Chroogloeocystis siderophila 5.2 s.c.1: one gene and its partner. The protein of the gene in region 2 interacts with the protein of the main gene of each other region in a pairwise test. Links are inferred from orthologs where the notes say so. Each region holds a gene or a part of one and is shown on either strand. Other genes may lie near its edges.

Region 1 (3,239 bases), on a different replicon or contig from region 2:
CATCTTCGATATAAAACCGCTGACCAGTTTTTGAGATGCGGGTAGCAGAATAGTGACAATAGCCTTTATGAGTTGTTTCTACAAGTAGGCGATCGCGTTCTTGTTGTACTATCTCCTCAGCCGATTTGCGCGAAGGCAATGTCGTAAATTCTTCCCAAGAAAACTCCCACAGTGTTAATGCTTGCTGATTACCATAGTTGAAAATTGGATCGGCTTGTGTACCATGCGAAACGACAACAAACGGTGCAGTAAACAAAGCTTGGGCAATTTCCGCTGGTGTTCCCGTGATATCGAGTAAGGCATTCCCCGTCCAGTACTCAAAACTGTACATTAAGCGCTGACTTTGACAGATAACTTCCTGCTGCTGCCAAACAAACATAGACAATCCACAATGTGTCAACCATCAACCATACTGTACGTGATCGGGAATGCCATCCCACCGTCAGCGATCGGTAACGCAATCCCACCATAAGTAAGGGTTTAGCAATGCCAAACCCCTGCATATCCCTCAATGTCCCAATAACTTATCGCGCAGGTGCTTAATGCGATCGCGATACTTCGCCGCTTCCTCAAACTCCAAATTCTTCGCGGCTTCCTTCATCTGGGCTTCTAACTGCGTAATCAACTCAGGAATATCAGTTAACGGTAAATCATCCGCTTGTTCGTAAGCTTCTTCGAGTTGTTGCGAATTCAACCGCCGCGACACTTCTAAAAACGACAAAATTGCATTATTTGTACGCTTAACGATTGGTTGCGGTGTAATACCGTGTTTTTCGTTGTATTCTAGCTGAATTGCGCGGCGTCGCTCGGTTTCTGAGATCGCTTTGATCATGCTATCCGTCAGATTATCTGCATATAGAATTGCTTGTCCGCGAACGTGACGCGCCGCCCTACCAATTGTTTGAATCAGCGATCGCTCTGCACGTAAGAACCCTTCTTTGTCCGCATCCAAAATTGCCACTAACGAAACTTCTGGTAAATCCAAGCCCTCCCGCAGCAAGTTCACCCCGACTAAAACATCAAAATTGCCTTGGCGCAACTCTTGCAAAATCTCAATTCGCTCAATCGAGTTAATTTCGGAATGCAGATACCGCACGCGGATTCCCTGATCTTGCAAATATTCTGTTAAATCTTCCGCCATGCGCTTTGTCAAAGTTGTCACTAAAACTCGTTCGCGGCGCTCAACGCGTTCTTTCACTTCTCCTAAAAGATCGTCAATTTGCCCTTCGGTAGGACGTACAAAGATTTCCGGATCGACAACACCAGTAGGACGAATCACTTGTTCAACAACTCGACCTTCTGAAAGTTCTATCTCCCAATCGCCTGGCGTTGCTGATACAAAAATACACTGATTAACCTTCGACCAAAACTCGTCAGCCTTTAACGGGCGGTTATCGGCGGCGCTGGGTAAGCGAAATCCATGCTCAATTAAGACTCGCTTCCGCGCTTGGTCGCCATTGTACATCCCGCGAATTTGTGGAACGGTGACGTGCGATTCATCGACGACAAGTAACCAGTCGTCAGGGAAGTAGTCGATCAAACACTCTGGCGGTTCGCCTGGTTGACGCCCCGCTAAGTGGCGCGAATAGTTTTCGACGCCGTTGCAGTAACCGACTTCGCGTAACATTTCCAAGTCATACCGCGTTCGCTGATCCAAGCGCTGGGCTTCTAAGAGTTTACTTGCTTGCTCTAATTCGGCTTTGCGTTGCTTAAGTTCAGCTTCAATCGCATCGCACGCCGCTTCTAAGCGTTCTTCTGGTGTGACAAAGTGACGCGCTGGGTAGATATTAACCGCAGACAAGCTTTGAATAATTTCACCCGTTACCGGATCGACGTAGCGAATCGCATCAATTTCATCGCCAAAGAATTCAACGCGAATAATCCGATCTTCGTAAGCAGGACCAATTTCTAACACATCACCGCGTACCCGAAAACGCCCTCGCCCTATTTCGACATCGTTGCGGCTATATTGAACGGTAGCCAAATCACGCAGAATCTGTCTTTGATCGACTTCCATTCCCATTTTCAAGGGAATTGCGGCTTTGAGATACTCTGAGGGAATCCCTAAACCATAAATACAGCTAATCGAAGCAACAACGATCGCATCGCGGCGTTCAAATAGCGATCGCGTTGCGGAGTGTCGCAACATATCGATTTCATCGTTAATTGAAGCGCTCTTTTCAATATAGGTATCGGTGACTGGAATATACGCTTCGGGCTGATAGTAATCGTAGTAGCTGACAAAATACTCCACCGCATTGTTCGGGAAGAACTCGCGTAACTCGTTGCATAGTTGCGCGGCGAGCGTTTTATTGTGCGCTAGCACCAGTGTTGGTTTCCCAATTTTTTCAATCACCGCCGCAACGGTAAATGTCTTTCCGGTTCCCGTCGCGCCGAGTAAGGTTTGGTACTGATTTCCCTGTTTGACGTGTCGAGTCAGTTGAGCGATCGCGTGGGGTTGATCGCCAGTCGGTTGAAACGGTGCTTGGAGACAAAATTCTGTCATACAGTTTTATGAATCCCTTTACTTATCTTTACATATTTAGTTTTATTTATGCATACCATGTGAACTTATTTAGACCTAAATAATGCTTTTTCCAGTACACTCAAAATCAATCGCAAAAACAATTTTTCTAATTATTAAAAAAAAACTTGATATCAAGAAGGATAAAACTATGGTTGCAAGTAGCACTGCTAAGGTAAACGAAACACTGCGCAACGCAAATTCTAGTTCAGAATTATCTACACAAATCAAAAATAATAACGTTCCATCAAGCTCGCTACCAGGTGATCGCCCGATCGGACATAGCACATTTGAAATTCGCGACACAGTCAATCTACTGGGGATGCGTCCAATTGTCTCAAGCGATTTGCAAATTTCTGATACAATTAATCTAGCAGGAGTGCGCCCGATTGTCTCAAGCGATCTACAAGTTTCGGATACAATTGATTTAGCCGGAGTACGCCCGATTGGGTCGAGCAATTTGCAAGTTTCTAACACTATAGACTTACTGGGCATTCGTCCTATTACCTCGAGTGATATAAAGGTTTCCAAAACCATTGCTACATCGGGAATTCGCCCAATCGCTGCAAATATCCTAGAAAAATACGACGATCTTATGGGTTACATAGATTAGGTTAAAAATTAATAGCCACTTCTTGGTGACTGGTATTGTAGAAATGCCAGTTTTTTTGTGTAAGTATGATTCTCTTCATTTAGGCATAGTAGTCAACAAACT
Region 2 (3,831 bases):
GAAACTCCACCACTCATACGTTACCAAATGAGTTTCTGTAAAATGATATCTTCAGCAGAAGGTAGCCAAGCCAGCCTTTGAGGATTCTGAGTAATAATTAGCTGGGGTTCACCTAATATAGAACTAGCAACTAAACCACCAACTAAGTAAGGAATTTCCAAAGTATCAAAGATAGTTGCAATCGTTAATGCCAATTGTATAGCTTCTGCATCCACAATTTTTTTCCTTGATTATTTTTATACAAACGATCTGCTAATTGAAACTTAACTTCTGCTAAGCTAATTTTAAAAAACTGATTACGAATACCAACCAGCGCCCAGTGTTGAATTTCCTTCGTTGCTTCATCAACAAGATGCGCTTTCTTCCAAACAGGCATACTCCGAAAAGCCCGCATCAAAAACTTATCAACATCAGGATGCGTATCCCTCGATTGCGACTGATACCTAGCCCGAAAAACCCTTCTCATACATCTCTCTTTGTGGTAGTTTACGGCAAGCCCTGCGGGGAATGTGGTTCGTTTCAGTTCACTTTGATGGATACTGCTGCAAAACCTGCTTAATATATTGCCCCGTATAAGACTGTGAATTTTCTGCTACTGATTCCGGCGTACCTGCTGCAACTAATTCACCACCTTTATCACCACCTTCTGGACCTAAATCAATAATCCAATCGCTACAACGAATCACATCTAAATTATGTTCAATTACCAAAATAGAATTACCTTTATCAACCAAACGTTGCAAAACATCTAATAACTTATGCACGTCATAAAACGATAAACCTGTTGTTGGTTCGTCAATTAAATACAAAGTTTTTCCTGTGGCGCGGCGCGATAATTCAGTTGCTAATTTTACCCGTTGTGCTTCACCACCTGATAGTGTTGTTGCAGGTTGGCCAAGTTTGATATAGCCCAAACCAACATCAACTAATGTTTGCAGTCGCGTAAAAGCTTTAGGAATATTTTGGAAAACTTCTAAGCTTTCCTCTACCGTCATATCAAGAACATCAGCGATGGATTTTCCCTTGTATTTGACTTGCAATGTTTCGCGATTGTATCGCGCACCTTTACAAACTTCACACTGCACATAAACATCAGGAAGAAAGTTCATTTCAATGACATTGACACCTTGTCCGCCACAAGCTTCGCAGCGCCCACCTTTGACATTAAATGAAAATTGTCCTGGCTTATAACCTCGTGCTTTGGCTTCGATTGTTTGACTAAAAACGTCGCGAATTGCATCAAAAACACCTGTATAAGTCGCGGGGTTAGAACGCGGTGTTCGCCCAATCGGAGATTGATCGATGACGATCGCCTTATCAACTGCGTCCAATCCTTCCACCGCATCGATTTGTTGTGGAAAGGGAACTTTACGCGTTAAGTGATGTTGTAAAGCCGGATAAAGTAATTCGTTAATGAGTGTCGATTTACCCGAACCCGAAACCCCAGTTACGCAGACAAGTTTACCAAGGGGAATTTTGACATCAATGTTTCTTAAGTTGTTGCGGTGGGCGTTTTTCATGACAAGCGATCGCCCGTTACCTTCGCGTCGTTGTGCGGGTGTTGCGATCGCCTGTCTTCCCGATAGGTACGCGCCTGTTAGCGAATCTTTTGCTTCTAGTAATGCTTGCAAGTCACCTTGGGCAATAATATTACCCCCATGAATCCCCGCACCAGGACCAATATCGACAACATGATCTGCTGCGCGGATGGTTTCTTCATCGTGTTCGACAACAATTAAGGTATTACCTAAATCGCGTAATCGCGTTAAAGTTCTTAGCAAGCGTCCGTTGTCGCGTTGATGCAATCCGATACTTGGTTCGTCTAAAACGTAAAGTACGCCTGTGAGTCCTGAACCGATTTGCGTTGCTAAGCGAATGCGTTGTGCTTCTCCACCTGAAAGTGTCATTGCTGGACGGTCTAAGGTGAGGTAATCTAACCCTACATCCAAAAGAAACTGCAATCGGGCTTTAATTTCGCGCAATACCAAATCAGCAATTTGCATTTGGCGATCGCTGAGTTTTAAATTATGAATCCGTTGTTGACAATCGCGAATCGACACTCCGGTAAGATCGAGAATGCGGTATTGTCCTAAACGCACCGCCAGCGCTTCGGGTTTTAAACGTTGTCCTTGACAAACTTCGCACGGTTGATAAACAAGATACTGTTCGAGTTTTTGTTTAATTAGTTCGGAAGCATCATTATATTGTCGCTGTAAAATTGGAATGACACCTGCGTAACGGCGATAGTCATTGCGATCGTGATTCCAAATCGGTTGTTCTGCACCTTGTAAAATAACGTGTTGCTGTTCAGGTGTTAAGTGTTTCCACAGCGTTTTGATTTCAAACCCAAAAGCTTGCCCAACACTATAAAGTAAGGAAAGATAATAAGAATTGTCTTTTTCTGACCAGGGTGCGATCGCCGCATAAACAGGCTGTGCAGGATCGGGAACGACTAACTCTGGTGAAAATGTCCGCAAATTTCCCAATCCATGACAGTGCGGACACGCACCATACGGCGAATTAAAGGAAAATAACCGTGGTGACAGTTCTTCCATCACTGCGCCATGTTCGGGACACGCAAAGTTTTCAGAAAAGACGATTTCTTTTTCTAAAGGTGACGTCACGTATGCAGTTGAATCCTCTACGGCTTTCATCTGTGTTGCAGTAGGATGCATCACGACGTTATTATCTGCCTCAGCGCGATCAAGAATCTCGATGACAGCAATTCCTTCGGATCGCCGCAAGCAAGTCGTTAACGAATCCGTCAGACGTTCTTGAATTCCTGATTTTTTAATTAAGCGATCAATGACAACTTCGATGTTGTGCGTTTGATTTTTGTCAAGTTCAATTGAGTCACTTAGTTCGCGAACTTCTCCATCAATTCTGACGCGGGCGAATCCTTCGGAAGCAAGGCTAGATAAAAGTTTGCGATGCGTTCCTTTTTTCCCGCGTACCACGGGGGCGAGAATCTGAAAGCGCGTGCGATCGGGTAGTTCCATAATGCGATCGCTCATCTCGTCGATTGTCTGCGGTGCAATCGAGCGATCGCAAATCGGACAATGCGGTTTACCAGCACGTCCGAACAATAATCGCAAGTAATCGTAAATTTCTGTTACTGTACCAACTGTAGAACGCGGATTGTGTGAAGTTGACTTTTGATCGATCGAAATCGCAGGGCTTAAACCTTCAATTGCTTCGACATCAGGTTTATCAAGTTGTCCTAAAAATTGCCTAGCGTAAGCACTGAGAGATTCTACATAGCGCCGCTGTCCCTCAGCAAAAATTGTATCAAACGCTAAAGAAGATTTGCCCGAACCGGATACGCCAGTGAACACGATCAAGCGATCGCGCGGCAACTCTAAATCAATATTCTTGAGATTATGCTGTCTAGCCCCACGGATACGGATCGTATTCTGACTAGCGCGATTCACACCAAGGGGACGATTCCCATTTGCATTCAGCGTGTCTAAAGTTTCAGCAGGGTGAGACATGAGGCAGAGGAAAAACCATTGCTTAATGATTTTAGCGTTGCCTTCTCATTCGCGGTTAAGGAGGTGTTATTCTCAATAATTTCTATCTTCAGATAGGAGATTGTATACATCATTTCGGTTAGTTTATCTATGTTTTGCATTTTTCGCAATAAAAGTTAACAGAAGAGGATCGATGAGGAAGACGCTAGTATTAGCAACACTGTTAGCAATTTCTGGGTTAAGCGCGACCGCGACTCCAGGAATCACTCAATCACGCCAAAAACCACGTCCCGCATCCCCCACAGCCCCTGCACAACCTGGCGTTGTTTTACCATCAGGTCGTGGTTCTCAAGCAAGCCTT

Evidence for each region.
Region 1: the proteins of uvrA (region 2) and uvrB interact in binary tests that used the Escherichia coli proteins (3 or more experiments, as listed by UniProt). The link is inferred for Chroogloeocystis siderophila 5.2 s.c.1 from one-to-one orthologs.

What each region holds. Positions count from the first base shown.
Region 1 is NZ_MRCC01000004.1:228,992-232,230, forward strand. The notes cover bases 8-2,916. They hold uvrB (excinuclease ABC subunit UvrB), read right to left. Parts: upstream 2,507-2,916; coding sequence 509-2,506; downstream 8-508. Other genes in these bases: NIES1031_RS06035 (MEKHLA domain-containing protein), read right to left, coding at 8-379; NIES1031_RS06045 (hypothetical protein), read left to right, coding at 2,676-2,916. In the rest of the region: more of NIES1031_RS06035, read right to left, coding at 1-7; more of NIES1031_RS06045, read left to right, coding at 2,917-3,137. UniProt on the Escherichia coli protein: The UvrABC repair system catalyzes the recognition and processing of DNA lesions. A damage recognition complex composed of 2 UvrA and 2 UvrB subunits scans DNA for abnormalities.
Region 2 is NZ_MRCC01000001.1:138,362-142,192, forward strand. Bases 325-3,825 are described here. They hold uvrA (excinuclease ABC subunit UvrA), read right to left. Parts: upstream 3,492-3,825; coding sequence 525-3,491; downstream 325-524. Other genes in these bases: NIES1031_RS00655 (hypothetical protein), read right to left, coding at 325-466; NIES1031_RS00665 (hypothetical protein), read left to right, coding at 3,664-3,825. In the rest of the region: NIES1031_RS23560 (hypothetical protein), read right to left, coding at 21-194; more of NIES1031_RS00655, read right to left, coding at 185-324; more of NIES1031_RS00665, read left to right, coding at 3,826-3,831. UniProt on the Escherichia coli protein: The UvrABC repair system catalyzes the recognition and processing of DNA lesions. UvrA is an ATPase and a DNA-binding protein. A damage recognition complex composed of 2 UvrA and 2 UvrB subunits scans DNA for abnormalities.